2 regions of the Roseateles cavernae genome follow, and region 2 is predicted to be linked to the other one. Evidence: riboswitches for the same ligand, from Rfam matches in the RefSeq annotation. Region 2 holds a riboswitch; the other holds the start of a gene.
The links. Region 2 has a riboswitch for S-adenosylhomocysteine ahead of ahcY (adenosylhomocysteinase). Riboswitches for the same ligand answer to the same signal wherever they lie in the genome.
Positions count from the first base shown of each region.

Region 1: it holds a riboswitch for S-adenosylhomocysteine, as region 2 does, so the genes downstream of both, metH (methionine synthase) here and ahcY (adenosylhomocysteinase) in region 2, are expected to answer to the same signal.

Region 1 is NZ_JBDPLH010000001.1:230,662-238,000, reverse strand. It holds gene ABGI63_RS01135 (GH1 family beta-glucosidase) at 1-911, shown strand, start outside; gene ABGI63_RS01130 (ABC transporter ATP-binding protein) at 913-1,938, shown strand; gene glk (glucokinase) at 1,935-2,900, shown strand; gene ABGI63_RS01120 (rhodanese-like domain-containing protein) at 2,919-3,314, opposite strand; gene ABGI63_RS01115 (homocysteine S-methyltransferase family protein) at 3,347-4,408, shown strand; gene ABGI63_RS01110 (HD-GYP domain-containing protein) at 4,410-5,609, opposite strand; S-adenosyl-L-homocysteine riboswitch at 5,696-5,793, shown strand; partial or broken gene metH (methionine synthase) at 5,841-7,339, shown strand, end outside.
Region 2 is NZ_JBDPLH010000010.1:72,078-79,416, reverse strand. It holds gene ABGI63_RS21360 (OmpW/AlkL family protein) at 1-150, opposite strand, end outside; gene metF (methylenetetrahydrofolate reductase [NAD(P)H]) at 294-1,124, opposite strand; gene ABGI63_RS21350 (TlyA family RNA methyltransferase) at 1,121-1,852, opposite strand; gene ahcY (adenosylhomocysteinase) at 1,859-3,280, opposite strand; S-adenosyl-L-homocysteine riboswitch at 3,359-3,456, opposite strand; gene ABGI63_RS21340 (HAD-IIB family hydrolase) at 3,527-4,312, shown strand; gene ABGI63_RS21335 (GGDEF domain-containing response regulator) at 4,317-5,333, opposite strand; gene ABGI63_RS21330 (serine/threonine-protein kinase) at 5,434-7,074, opposite strand; gene metK (methionine adenosyltransferase) at 7,217-7,339, opposite strand, start outside.

The sequences.
Region 1 (7,339 bases), on a different contig from region 2:
AGATCGTGCCGCTGTTCGTCGACTATGCGGCGGAGGTCGCGCGCCGCTTCGGCGACCGCTTGGAGAGCATCTCCACCTTGAACGAGCCCTGGTGCGTCGCGACCCTGGGCTATGAGACCGCGCAGTTCGCCCCCGGCCAGACCAGCCGCGCGACCGCCGCCCAGGTTTCGCACCATCTGCTGCTGGCGCATGGCGAGGCGATCAAGGCGATGCGAGCCGTGACGAGCTGCAAGCTGGGCATCGTGTTGAACCACACGCCCGCCTTCCCGGCCGACAATCTGCGCGAGGAGGACCGCCGCGCCGCCCGCATCGACGATGGCCTGAACGTGCGCTGGTATATGGACCCGGTGTTCCGCGGCCAGTACCCGGCCGACATCATCGAACACCTGGGCGAGGACGCGCCGGTGATCGAGGAGGGCGACCTGGCCGCGATCCAGCAGCCGCTGGACTTCCTGGGCGTCAACTTCTACACCCGCAGCTTCATCTCCACGCAAAGCCCGGCCCTGCCGGCCCCCGGCAAGCAGGGCTTCACCGATATGGGCTGGGAGATCTACCCGAAGGCGCTGACCCAGCACCTGGTGCGCATCACCCGCGAATACTCGCCGCCACCGATCTTCATCACCGAGAACGGCATGGCCAATGCCGACACGGTGGTCGACGGCAAGGTGCCCGATGTCGAGCGCATCGCCTATCTGCGCAGCCATCTGCAGGCCCTGGCCAGCGCGGTGGAACTGGGGGTCGATGTGCGCGGCTATTTCTACTGGAGCCTGCTCGACAACTTCGAGTGGAACTCCGGCTACACCAAGCGCTTCGGCCTCTTCCATGTCGATTACGCGACGCAAGAGCGCCTGGCCAAGGACAGCGCGCACTGGTACCGCGGCTTCATCGCGACGGCCAAGGCGGGCGGCTGAGATGGCGGGCCTCAGCTTCAAGGGTGTGGCCAAACGCTATGGCGACAAGGCCCCGGTCGTGCGCGCGCTGGACCTGGAGGTGCAGGACGGCGAGTTCATGGTGCTGGTCGGCCCCTCGGGCTGCGGCAAGAGCACCTCGCTGCGCATGCTCGCCGGGCTGGAGGAGGTCAGCGCCGGCCAGATCTTCATCGGCGCCCGCGAGGTCACGACCGTGCCGCCGGCCGAGCGCGGCGTGGCCATGGTGTTCCAGAGCTACGCGCTGTATCCGCATATGAGCGTGGCCGAGAACATGGGCTTCGCCTTGAAGATGGCCGGCCGGCCCAAGGCCGAGGTCGCGGCCGCGGTGCTGAAGGCGGCGCGCAGCCTGCAGCTGGAGGCCTTGCTGGGGCGCAAGCCGCGCGAGCTCTCGGGCGGCCAGCGCCAGCGCGTGGCCATCGGCCGCGCCATCGTGCGCCAGCCCGAAGTCTTTCTGTTCGACGAGCCGCTGTCCAATCTGGACGCCGCGCTGCGCCACGAGACCCGGCTGGAGCTGGCCCGCCTGCATGAGGAACTGGGCGCCACCATCGTCTATGTGACCCACGACCAGGTCGAGGCCATGACCCTGGGCGACCGCATCGCGGTCTTCAACGAGGGCCGCATCGAGCAGGTCGGCGCACCGATGGAGGTTTATGAGCGGCCGGTGAACCGTTTCGTCGCCGCTTTCCTCGGCTCGCCGCGCATCAATTTTCTGCCGGCCGGCCTGATCCATACGGCCTTGCCGGCTGGCACCGAAACGGTCGGTCTGCGGCCCGAGCACCTGAAGCTGGTCGCGGCCGGCACCGGCCTGGACGGCGAGCTGGCGCTGATCGAGCATCTGGGCGACACCAGCATTGCCTATGTGCGCATCGCCGGTGTCGAGCAGGCCCTGGCCGTCAAGCTGGTGGCCGGTCAGGACTGGCAGCGCCATCAGCGCGTCGGCCTGCAGTGGCGGCCCGAGCATCTGCTGGCCTTCGATGCCCAGGGGTTGCGCCTGGAGCCGCGCGCATGAGCGGGGCGTCGTTTCCGCGCCTGGTGGCCGACGTCGGCGGCACCAATGTGCGCTTCGCCAGCCAGTACCTGCCGCAAGGCCCGCTGCTGGGCATGGCCAGCTATGCCTGCGCCGATCACGCCAGCCTGTGGGACGCGATGCAGCACCATCTGCGCATCCAGGGCCTGGAGCGGCCGCGCTGCTGCGCCATCGGCATCGCCACCGCGATCACCGGCGACCAGGTGCAGATGACCAACCACCACTGGTCTTTCTCGATCGAGGCGCTGCGCCAGGCGCTGGGCGCCGAGCGCCTCGTGGTCATCAACGACTTCACCGCGCTGGCCCTGGCCCTGCCGGCGCTGGCCCCGGCGTCACGCCGCCAGGTCGGCGGCGGCGCGGCGGTGGACGGCGCGCCGATCGGCCTGGTCGGCCCCGGCACCGGCCTGGGCGTCTCGGGCCTGCTGCCCGGCGTCGGCGGCGCCGGCTTGGCCCCGATCGGCGGCGAGGGCGGGCATGTGACGCTGTCCTCCTTCGAGCCCGAGGAGGACGCGGTGTTGCGCGTGCTGCAGCGCCGTTTCGGCCATGCCTCGGCCGAGCGCGCGCTGTCCGGGCCTGGGCTGGAGAACCTGTACCAGGCCCTGGCCGGCGTGCGGGGTCAGGTCGTGCCCGAGCGGGCGGCCCAGTCCATCACCGCCGGCGAGGACCAGTTGGCGCGCGACACGGTGGAGCTGTTCTGCAGCCTGCTGGGCAATGTGGCCGGCAATGTGGCACTGACGCTGGGCGCCCGCGGCGGCCTCTATATCGGCGGCGGCATTGTGCCGCGCCTGGGCGCCCGCTTCGACCGCTCGCGCTTTCGCGAGCGCTTCGAGGCCAAGGGTCGCTTTCGCGACTATCTGGCCGCAATCCCGGCCTATGTCGTCAGCGCCAGCGACGAGGCGGCACTGCTCGGCGCCTGCCGGGCGCTGGATGCGGCGATGCATTGAGGCCGAGCCAGCGCCGCGCTACATCTGCTCCCAGGGCAGACCGTCATGGCGCCAGCCATTGAGCCGGCCGCGCTGGAAGTGCTCGTCCGGGTCGCCCTCGAAGCCATGGACGATGTTGACGACCTCGGCAAAGCCGGCCGCCTCCAGCGCCTGGCCGGCCGCGACCGTGCGAGTGCCGGAGCGGCACAGGAGCACCAGCGGCTTGGCCAGGTCGCCGCCGGCCTCGCGCTTGACCTGGGCCACGAAGCGCTCCACATCGGGTTGCATCTCCGGATACTCGTACCAGGCCACATGGACGATGCCGGGCGGATGGCCGACATAGAGGTATTCCAGCTCCATGCGCACATCGAGGAACAGGGACTCGGGGTGTTCTTGCAGATAGGCCTGGGCCTCGACGGGGAGCAGATGTTTCATGGGGGTATTGACGCGCTCTCTAAAATGGTCGGATGAACGCTTCCACCCGACCCTACACGCGCGGCGCGCAGCTGCCCGAGATTCTGCAACAACGCATCGTCATCCTCGACGGCGCGATGGGCACGATGATCCAGCGCTACAAGCTGAACGAGGCCGATTATCGGGGCGAGCGCTTTGCCGGCCATGGCAAGGACCTGAAGGGCAATAACGACCTGCTGGTGCTGACCAAGCCCGAGGTCATCAGCGAGATCCACGAGCAGTACCTGGCCGCCGGCGCCGACATCATCGAGACCAATACCTTCGGCACCACCTCGGTGGCCCAGGAGGATTACGAGCTGGGCGAGCATGCCTTCGAGATGAATGTGGCCGCCGCCCGGCTGGCCCGCACCGCCTGCGCCAAGTACAGCACGCCGGACAAGCCGCGCTTCGCTGCCGGCGCGCTCGGCCCGACGCCGCGCACCGCCAGCATCAGCCCCGATGTCAATGACCCCGGCGCCCGCAATGTCGACTTCGACACGCTGAAGACCGCCTACTACGAGCAGGCCAAGGGCTTGCTGGACGGCGGGGTGGACCTGTTCCTGGTCGAGACCATCTTCGACACGCTGAACGCCAAGGCGGCGATCTTCGCGCTCGACGAGCTGATGGAAGACACGGGCGAGCGCCTGCCCGTCATCATCTCTGGCACCGTCACCGATGCCTCGGGCCGCATTCTCTCGGGCCAGACCGTCACCGCCTTCTGGCATTCGGTGCGCCATGCCAAGCCGCTGGCCATAGGCCTGAACTGCGCGCTGGGCGCGACGCTGATGCGGCCCTATATCGAGGAACTGGCCAAGGCGGCCGGCGACACCGCGATCAGCTGTTACCCGAACGCCGGCCTGCCCAACCCGATGAGCGACACCGGCTTCGACGAGACGCCCGATGTGACTGGCCGCCTGGTCGGCGAGTTTGCCGCCGCCGGTTTCCTGAACATCGCCGGCGGCTGCTGCGGCACGACCCCGGCCCATATCGCGGCCATCGCGCAAAAGGTCTCGGCCTACAAGCCGCGCGCCTGTGGCCAGCGCTTCTTCAGCGAGCTGGTGGCCGAGCAGGCGTGAATCAGTAGAGCTTCAGCAGCCGCTCCATATTGACCAGCAGCTTGAGCTCATGCGGCGCCAGGCTGGCGGCAATGGCCTGGCTGGCCAGGCGGGTGTCGCGCGGCACCGGCTCGCTCAGCGGCGCGCCGCTCTTGCCCAGCAGCGCGGCGACCAGGGGTTCGTTGGCGCTGTGGCCGCGCTTCGCGACGACGCCGACCTCGCCATTGGCCAGGCGCACCAGCGAGCCGGGCGGGTAGAGGCCGACGGCCTTGATCAGCGCGGCGCCGGCCTCGTCGGGCTGCTGCAGCTCATCCAGATAGACGGCACGCGCCGCCTGGGCTCCCGACAGGGCCTTGCGCGAGCGCCGCGGGCTCAGCCGCGCGCCGTAGAGATCGACGCGGCGCAGCACCCGCGCCATCTGCTCCGGCACCGAGCGCGCGGCCAAGGGCCCGGGGCCGGCCTCGTGATGCAGGCGCACGATCTGCAGCCATAGCGAGTCGTGCACGCCCAGCGTGCGCAGCAGCTCGGCGCTGCGGTCGCCATGGCCGACCAGCGTGGCTCGATGGGCCTCGCTGGGGCGTTCGTCCTGGCCGGCGAGCCGGTCCTGCAGCGCGCTGATGCTGATATTCATCGACAGCGCCGCCTGCCCCAGCACCAGGCGCAGATCCTCGGCCCAGCCCAGCTGGCGCGCGCAGAGTTCGCACAGCAGCAGGCTCAGCAACGCGTGACGGGCGCTGTAGTGCTGGAAATCCTGGCTGGACTCGAAAATCAGCAGCATCAGCGCCGCATCGGTCTGCTGCTGGACCCGCGCCAGCATCTCCTGCTGCAACGCCTGAAAGCGCGGCAGAAAGTCCTCGGCCCTGGGCTCGCGCAGCAGCGCATGGCCGCGCAGCTGCAGATCGGCCCAGGCGGCCTGGTCGCTGACCTGGGGCACGGCGGCGCCGCCCCGATCGGGCCGGTAGCTGGTCTGGGCCCGGGCGATGGCGCCCAGTGTGGCGCCCTGGTGCATCATCGTGTCGACCTTGTGGGCCAGCGCGCGCTGGTAGTCCTTGGTCTCATGGGCCAGCACCCAGGCACCGCGCTGTATCAGCGCCTGGACCAGGGGGCTGTCGCTGAGCACCTGGCCGCGCGCGATCAGCAGCTTGCCCTCGGCGTCGCGCAAGGAGAAATCCAGGACCTGGCCGATGCGCAGGCTGTGAGGGGGCAGGGGTATCAGATCCACAGTGGTTCGCTAGAGCTCTGTACGGATTGTCGGCGTGCCGGAGGCCGGCTTGAGTCGGCGGCCGGGACGCAGCGTAAAATGCGCCACGGTCCGAGGAGCGTTGCGACGGGGTCTGCGATCAAGCAGCAGCCCGCCAGGCTTGGATCTGCAAGGGCACCAGCCTTTTCAACGACGCTCACCGATCCATGATTTCGTCGTGGCCGCGGTGAGCCTGCGGTCCGATCTTTCGCCGAGGCCGCCATGAACACCGCTACCCCCCAGACCACGCCGCCACCGATGAAGCTCTCGGGGCTGGAGCCGGTGCAGATCGGCGCCGGCACGCTGTTCGTCAATATCGGCGAGCGCACCAATGTCACCGGCTCCAAGGCCTTTGCCCGCATGATCCTGGCCGGGCAGTTCGAGCAGGCGCTGGCGGTGGCGCGCCAGCAGGTCGAGAACGGCGCCCAGGTGATCGACATCAATATGGACGAGGCCATGCTGGACAGCAAGGCGGCGATGGTGCGTTTCCTGAACCTGATCGCCTCCGAGCCCGAGATCGCCCGCGTGCCCATCATGATCGACAGCTCCAAATGGGAGGTGATCGAGGCCGGCCTGAAATGCATCCAGGGCAAGGGCATCGTCAACTCGATCTCGATGAAGGAGGGCGAGGCCGAGTTCCGCCGCCAGGCCAATCTGGTGCGCCGCTATGGCGCGGCCGCCGTCGTGATGGCCTTCGACGAGAAGGGCCAGGCCGACACCTTCGAGCGCAAGATCGAGATCTGCGAGCGGGCCTACAAGATCCTGGTCGACGAGGTCGGTTTCCCGGCTGAGGACATCATCTTCGACCCCAATATCTTCGCGATCGCCACCGGCATCGAGGAGCACGACAACTACGCGGTCGACTTCATCAACGCGACCCGCTGGATCAAGCAACACCTGCCCGGCGCCAAGGTCAGCGGCGGGGTCTCGAACGTCAGCTTCAGCTTCCGCGGCAACGACCCGGTGCGCGAGGCCATCCACACCGTGTTCCTGTACCACGCGATCCAGGCCGGCATGGACATGGGCATCGTCAACGCCGGCATGGTGGGGGTCTACGACGATCTGGAAGCGACGCTGCGCGAGCGGGTCGAGGACGTGGTGCTGAACCGTCGCCCCGATGCCGGCGAACGCCTGATCGAGGTGGCCGAGAGCGCCAAGGGCCTGGCCAAGGACGACACGGCCCGGCTGGCCTGGCGCGCCGGCGATGTCAACGCGCGGCTCTCGCATGCGCTGGTGCACGGCATCACCGACTTCATCGTCGAAGACACCGAGGAGGCCTGGGTCGCGATCCAGGCCGGCGGCGGCCGGCCGCTGCATGTCATCGAAGGCCCGCTGATGGCCGGCATGAATATCGTCGGCGACCTGTTCGGCCAGGGCAAGATGTTCCTGCCCCAGGTGGTCAAGAGCGCGCGGGTGATGAAGTCCGCCGTGGCCCATCTGATCCCCTATATCGAGGAAGAAAAGCGCCAGCTGGAGGCCGCCGGCGGCGACGTCAAGCCCAAGGGCAAGATCGTCATCGCGACCGTGAAGGGCGATGTGCATGACATCGGCAAGAACATCGTCACCGTGGTCCTGCAGTGCAATAACTACGAGGTCGTGAACATGGGCGTGATGGTGCCATGCCAGGACATCCTGGCCCGCGCCAAGGTCGAGGGGGCCGACATCATCGGCCTCTCGGGCCTGATCACGCCCAGCCTGGAGGAGATGCAGCA
Region 2 (7,339 bases):
CAGGCCCAGACCGGTGCTGTCCTTGTTGGCCGCGTCGAGATGCACGGCACGCACGCGCACCAGCCAGGGCTCTTGCACGGCCTGGGCCTGGGCGGTGCCGGCCAGGCTGAGAGCGGCGAGGGTGGCGAGGACGAACTTCTTGGACGACATGGCAATAACTCCTTGTTGATGGGACCTGCGTGGTCCCGATGAAGCTATTGGAGGCGCGCGGCACGGCTTACCACTTGATCTGACGCAAGCGAAAAAAAGCCCTCGCGAGGAGGGCCGGTGGAGTTTGCGCTGGCTCAAGCTTGTCAGCCGAGTCTGAGGCGTTTGCACAACTCCAGGGTCAGTGCCGACTGGTTCAGCGTATAGAAGTGGATGGCCGGCACGCCGCCGGCAATCAGGCGCTCGCAGACCCGCGTCATCACGTCCAGGCCGAAGGCGCGGATCGAGGCCGCGTCGTCCATATAGCCTTCCATCTTCAGCGCCACCCAGCGCGGGATCTCGATGCCGTCGCGCTGGGCGAACTGGGCGATACGGGCGTAGTTGTGGAAGGGCATGATGCCCGGGATGATGGGTGCGTCCACACCCAGGGCCCGCACCTCGTCCACGAAGTTGAAATAGGCGTCGGGGTTGAAGAAGAACTGCGTGATCGCGGCGCTGGCGCCGGCGCGCATCTTGTCGGCGAAGTGCTGCAGATCGCGCGCCGCGTAGCGCTGCTGCGGGTGGTACTCGGGATAGGCCGCGACCTCGATCTTCCAGTCCGGGCCCTGGGTCTCGCGGATGAAGCGCACCAGCTCGGCCGCATAACGGAACTCGCCGGCCGTGGCCGTGCCGCTGGGCAGGTCGCCGCGCAGCGCGACCACGCGGCGGATGTTCTGGGCCCGGTAGGTGGCCAGGATCTCGGCGATGTTCTCGCGCGTCGAGCCGACACAGCTCAGATGCGGCGCGGCCTCATGACCCATGGCCGCGATGTCCATCACGGTGGCCAGGGTCTTGTCGCGGGTGGAGCCGCCGGCACCATAGGTGACGCTGAAGTACTGCGGCTGCAGGACGCTCAAGTCCTGCACCACGGTCTTCAGCTTCTCGGCGCCCACCGGCGTGTTGGGCGGGAAGAATTCGAAACTGACAGCGGTCGTCATGGTTGTTGTGCCCACAAGAAGAACTCTTTATTGCCATCACCCCCGGTGATGGCGCTCTCGAAATAGCCGCGCACCTGCCAGCCCAGCGCCGCTGCGGCCTCGCGTGCCCGGATCTCCAGCAGCGGGTACTGGGCCGCATCGCGCACCAGGCCGCCGCGGCCCAGGGCCTTGGGCCCCAGCTCGAACTGCGGCTTGATCAGCAGCAAGACCTGGCCCCCCGGCGCCAGCCAGGGCGCCAGGCGCGGCAGCTCGCCCAGCATCGAGATGAAGCTCAGGTCGCCGACGATCAGCGCAAAGCGCTGCGCCGGCTGGTACTGCCGCACATGCATGCCCTCGATGGCCTGCACCCGCGGGTCGCCCGCCAGGCCGGCATGCAGCTGGCCATGGCCGACATCGATGCCGATCACCTGAGCGGCGCCGCTTTTCAGCAGACAGTCGGTGAAGCCGCCGGTGCTCTGGCCGATGTCCAGCACGGTCAGCCCGCCGAGGGCCAGCCCGCTGGCCTTCAGCGCGCCTTCGAGCTTGAGCCCGCCGCGCGAGACGTAGCGCAGCTCCGCGTCATCGGTGATGCGGAACTGCGCCGTCTCGGGGATGTCCTCGCCGGCCTTGCGGACGGCGACCCAGCCCTTGCCGGAGGCCCACTCGGCCGCGCCGTTCTCGATCAGCCGCTGGGCGGCCGAGCGCGTCGGCGCCAGGCCTTGGGCGACGAGCAACTGATCCGCGCGCATCGGCTCTCAGTAGCGGTAGGTGTCGGGCTTGAACGGACCTTGCTTGGGCACGCCGATATAGGCGGCCTGCTCGTCCGTCAGCTCGCTGAGCTGGGCATTCAGCGTGACCAGCTGCAGGCGCGCGACCTTCTCGTCCAGGTGCTTGGGCAGCACATAGACCTTGCCGATGTCGTAGGCGTCCTTGTGGGCGAATAGCTCGATCTGGGCGATGGTCTGATTCGCGAACGAGGAGCTCATCACATAGCTCGGGTGGCCCGTGCCGCAGCCCAGGTTCACCAGGCGGCCCTTGGCCAAGAGGATGATGCGTTTGCCGTCCGGGAAGATCACATGATCGACCTGGGGCTTGATCTCTTCCCACTCATACTTCTCGATCGAGGCGATGTCGATCTCGTTGTCGAAGTGGCCGATATTGCAGACGATGGCGTTGTGCTTCATCGCGGCCATGTGCTCGTGGCGGATCACGCCCTTGTTGCCGGTCGTCGTCACGAAGATGTCGGCCTTGTCGGCGGCGTATTCCATCGTCACGACGCGGTAGCCTTCCATCGCGGCCTGCAGCGCGCAGATCGGGTCGATTTCGGTGACCCAGACCTGGGCCGACAGCGCACGCATGGCCTGGGCCGAGCCCTTGCCCACATCGCCATAGCCGGCGATCACGGCGATCTTGCCGGCGATCATCACGTCGGTGGCGCGCTTGATGCCGTCCACCAGCGACTCGCGGCAGCCGTAGAGGTTGTCGAACTTGCTCTTGGTGACCGAGTCGTTGACATTGATCGCGCGGAACAGCAGGCTGCCCTTGGCGCTCATCTCCTTCAGGCGGTGCACGCCGGTGGTGGTCTCCTCGGTCACGCCGATGATCTCGGCGCTCTTGCGGGTGTACCAGGTGGCGTCAACGGCGATCTTGGCCTTGATCGCGGCGAACAGGATGCGCTCCTCCTCGCTGCCCGGCTTGGCCAGCACGCTCAGATCCTTCTCGGCCTTCTGGCCCAGATGCATCAGCAGCGTCGCGTCGCCGCCGTCGTCGAGGATCATGTTCGGGCCTTCGCCCGGCTGGCCCTTGCCGGCGAATTCGAAGATGCGGTGGGTGTAGTCCCAGTAGTCTTCCAGCGTCTCGCCCTTGTAGGCAAACACCGGCGTGCCGGCGGCCACCAGCGCGGCGGCGGCGTGGTCCTGGGTCGAGAAGATATTGCAGGAGGCCCAGCGCACCTCGGCGCCCAGCGCCTGCAGGGTCTCGACCAGCACGCCGGTCTGGATGGTCATGTGCAGCGAGCCGGTGATGCGCGCGCCCTTGAGCGGCTGGCTGGCGGCGTATTCCTTGCGGATGGCCATCAGCGCGGGCATCTCGCTCTCGGCGATGCTCAGTTCCTTGCGGCCCCAGGCGGCCAGGCTCAGGTCGGCGATATGGTATTGGTCAGCGGACAGCGTCGTCATTGCAAAAGCTCCTTCATGTTTGAAGCCGCAATGCCGGTGGGACGTCAGAGTCAAAAAACGGTCACCCACGCGAGACATTGCGGGTGAGCGCGGTTGCAGGGGTCTGAAGATCAACGCTTCAAGACGATCCGAGCCTGGCCTCAATGGGAGCTGAGGTTGCAACGCTCCTCGGAAGGCTTGAATTCTAGCCGCAAGCCGCACGGCTCTGGCGTGGAATAGCGCCGGGATTGACGACAATCCTGGCCCATGCAGCCTTTGAATCTTTGCCCCCCGGCGGCCTTGCGTGCCGTGCGCGGCGTGCTCACCGACATCGACGACACCCTGACCGCCGACGGCGCGATCGCTCCCGAGGCCTTGCGGGCGCTGCACGAGCTGCGCGCCGCCGGCCTGCCGGTCATCGCGATCACCGGCCGCCCGGCCGGCTGGAGCGAGCCCTTCGCGCTGGCTTGGCCGGTGGCCGCCATCGTGGCCGAGAACGGCTCGGTGATGCTGCGCAATGAGAGCGGCGCGCTGCGCCGCGACTTCAGCCAGGACGAGGCGACGCGCACGGTCAACTTCGCCCGGCTGCAGGCCTGTGCGGCCGAGGTGCTGGCGCGCGTGCCGGGCGCCCGCCTGGCGACCGACAGCCCGGGGCGGCTGACCGATATCGCGATCGACCACAGCGAGTTCACCCATCTGGCGCCGGCCCAGATCGCGCAGGCCTGTGCGGTGATGCGCGAGCATGGGTTGACCGCCACCGTCAGCTCCATCCACATCAATGGCTGGATCGGTGAGCACAGCAAATGGACCGCCGCGCAATGGGCGGTGCCGACCGCGCTGGGCCTGGACTTCGACGCGGGCGACTGGGTCTATGTCGGTGACTCGACCAATGACCAGCTGATGTTCGAGCGCGTGCCGCTGTCGGTCGGGGTGGCCAATATCGCGCGCTTCGTGCCGCAGCTGCAGCGCTTGCCGGCCTATGTCACCGACGGTGAGCGCGGCCGGGGCTTCGCGGAGCTGGCTCAGCGCCTGCTGCTGGCCCGCCAGGCTTGACGGTTCAAGGCACCAGCCCGCCCCAGGCCGTGTTGCCACGCTGCTCCAGCGTGTCCATCTGCATCTCGAAGCTGAAGAAGCGGTTGCGCCCGCGCGATTTGGCGGCGTAGAGCGCATCGTCGGCGCGGCGCAGCAGGCCCTCCAGGGTCGTGCTCTCGTCGGGCGTGCAGGTGGTGATGCCGCCCGACAGGGTCACATAGGGCGCGACGGCCGAGCCCGGATGCGGCATCGCGGTCAGCGCCAAGGTGCGCAGCACCGCGCGCGCAAATGTCATCGCGCCTGAGCGTGGCGTGCCGGGCAGTATCAGCCCGAACTCCTCGCCGCCATAGCGGGCCGCGCAGTCGCGCGGGCGCCGGCAGGTCTCCTGCAGCAGCGCGGCCATGCGCTGCAGACAGGCATCGCCCTCGACATGGCCGAGCCGGTCGTTATAGCCCTTGAAATGATCGATATCGCAGAGCACCAGGGTCAGCGGCTGCTGGTCGCGCCGGGCGCAGAGGATCTCGTGCTGCAGCCGCATATCGAAAGCGCGGCGATTCGGCAGCCGGGTCAGCGCGTCCTCGTTGCTGAGCTTGGTCAGCTGCTCATTGGCCAGACGCAACTCGTCCGAGAGCTCGATCAGCCGCGTCTGCATGCGGCGCAGGCGCTGCATCGCGCGCAGCTTGGCCTGCAGCACCGTGGTGGACACCGGCTTGACCAGATAGTCGTCGCCGCCGGACTCGATGCCCTGCCAGAGATCCTGGTCCTGGTCGCGGCTGGACAGGAAGATGATCGGCGTCCAGCCACCGGCCTCGCTGGCGCGCAGCTGGCTGGCCACCCAGTAGCCGTCATGGCCGGGCATCTCGACATCGAGCAGCACCAGATCGGGCCGGCTGCTCAGGAACAGCGCCAGCGCGCTGTCGCCGGAATCGGCCTCCACCACCCGATGGCCCGCCGCGCTGAGCTGGGCCGTCAGGACCTTGCGCGTCGAGGCTTGGTCGTCGACCACCAGGATTTGCAGCGGAGGCAGGGAGGAGGGCAGCATGGGGCGCCGGACCAGGGGCGTCGAATTGACGCCTGGTAATTATGTTGCCCTCTGTTACAGCTGCCTCAAGGGTTTGTGCGTAGCTGGGTGCTGAAGCGCTTCAGCGGGGTGCTTCGCCGGTTTTCAGTGCCAGGCATTGGGCGTGGGCCTTCCAGCGTGGTTTCGCGCATTGCGTCTGGATGCAGCGGTAGAGCGCAAAGTCGCTGCGTTTGCCGCAGCTGCTGCGCGGCGTTTCGGCGGACCTGCGGGTCGGCGAGCTGCCTGGCTGGCTGGCGGCGCTCGCCGGTGGCGCTGACGACGGCCCGGCGGCGGTGGGTTCGACGGGCAGCGGGTCGGATGGCTTGTCGACACCGGCATCGGCAGGCGCCGAGCGGGCCAGCAGCTCCTCGGCCCGGCGCAGGTCGGCCTCGATGCGGGCGCGTCGGGCCGCTGAGGCGTCGGTATCGGTATCTGCATCGGTCCTGCGGGCCGCGTCGCTGGCCGCCGCGTCGATGAAGGGTGGCACGCCGGCCATCGGTGCGTCAATCCGGCCGGCTTGCCAGAGACCAGCAGCCAGCACCGCCAGCACCCCGAGCGCAGCCAGGGCCGCGACGCGCCGGGCCGGCGTCCGCCGCGCCTGGGGCGCTGTGTCGCGGACCTCGGGCCGGACCGGCGGCACGGATTCGGGCCGGGGCGGCACGGTGTTGGCGCGCCTGAGCTGCGCCAGGAATTCCGGCGACAGAAAGGCGTTGGCATCGTCCGGGTGGTCGCTGCTTGGAGCCGGCGCCTCGGTCCCCTCGGCGGCGCGGCGCTCGGCCGGCGGGCCGCCGAGCAGCCAGGCCCGGTACGGCGCGACGCCAGCGGGCCTCTCCTGGGGCCGGCCCGAGGTGGCGGCGTCCAGCGTGTGCAGCAGCGGCAGGCTGTAGCGCGGGCGCGCATCGCTGGTGACGCAGCGCTCGATCAACGCCGCCGTTGCTTCCCGGGGTTCGCCGCTGCGGCGCGCCGACTGCGGCATCTCGCCGCTGATGCAAAACCTCACAACTTCGCTGAGCGCGAACAGATCGAAGGCCGGATTCTGCGGTGCGCCGGGCGGCGTGCCCTGCTGCTCGGGCGGCGCAAAGCCGGCCAGCGCATCGGTCTGGGGGCTGCCCAGGTCCAGCGCCAGCGTGGTGGCGGCCCAGTCGGGGCCCAGCAATAGCGGCCTGTCATCGCCGAGCAGCAGGACGCTGCCGGGATGGATGCCGCCGTGGGTCCGGCCCGTGCGGTGGAAGGCATCGAGCGCGCCGAGCAGATCGTCGAGCAGGGCCAGCAGCGAGGCCTCGTCGGGCGGGCCCGGCATATCGCGGCGCAGATCGAGCAGGGTCTGGCCGCCGCGATAGGGCATGGCGCGATAGACCGTGCCGCGCGCCTGCCACAGGCGTATCACCTGGACCAGGGCCGCATGCTGGCAGCGCGCCAGCATGCGCGCTTCATCGACAAAGGCGGCCAGGCCGCGCTGATAGGCCGCCGCGTGACGGTCCTCCACGCAGGCGACGAGGCCCGCGCCATCGCGTCGTGCCAACGCGGCGGGGAAATACTCCATCAGGACGACGGTCAGCCCCAGCTCCAGATCTGTCGCCAAATAGCTCAGCGACGAGCCGCTGGCGGCGATCAGGCCATGCAGCTCATAGCCGTCGAGCCTGTGGCCGCTGGGCAGCACCTGGTCGGCGTTCGGCAGCGCCGCGGGGCGGGTGGCATCGGGTTGTGGGGCGGGCGAAGTCATGCGCGGATGGGCGGCATCTGGCTATGGGGCTGACATAGCTTAACGAGAGCCGGGGCCGGGCTTGTACGCAGTTGTTGCGCGGCGGGACAGCGGCGGGCACAAAAAAGCCACCTGGCGGTGGCTTCGGGTGAGGGGCGCTTCCTTACAGGCCGGCGGCCGCGCGCAGCGTCGCCGCCTTGTCGGTGCGCTCCCAGGTGAACTCGGGCTCTTCGCGGCCGAAGTGGCCGTAGGCGGCGGTCTTCGAGTAGATCGGGCGCAGCAGGTC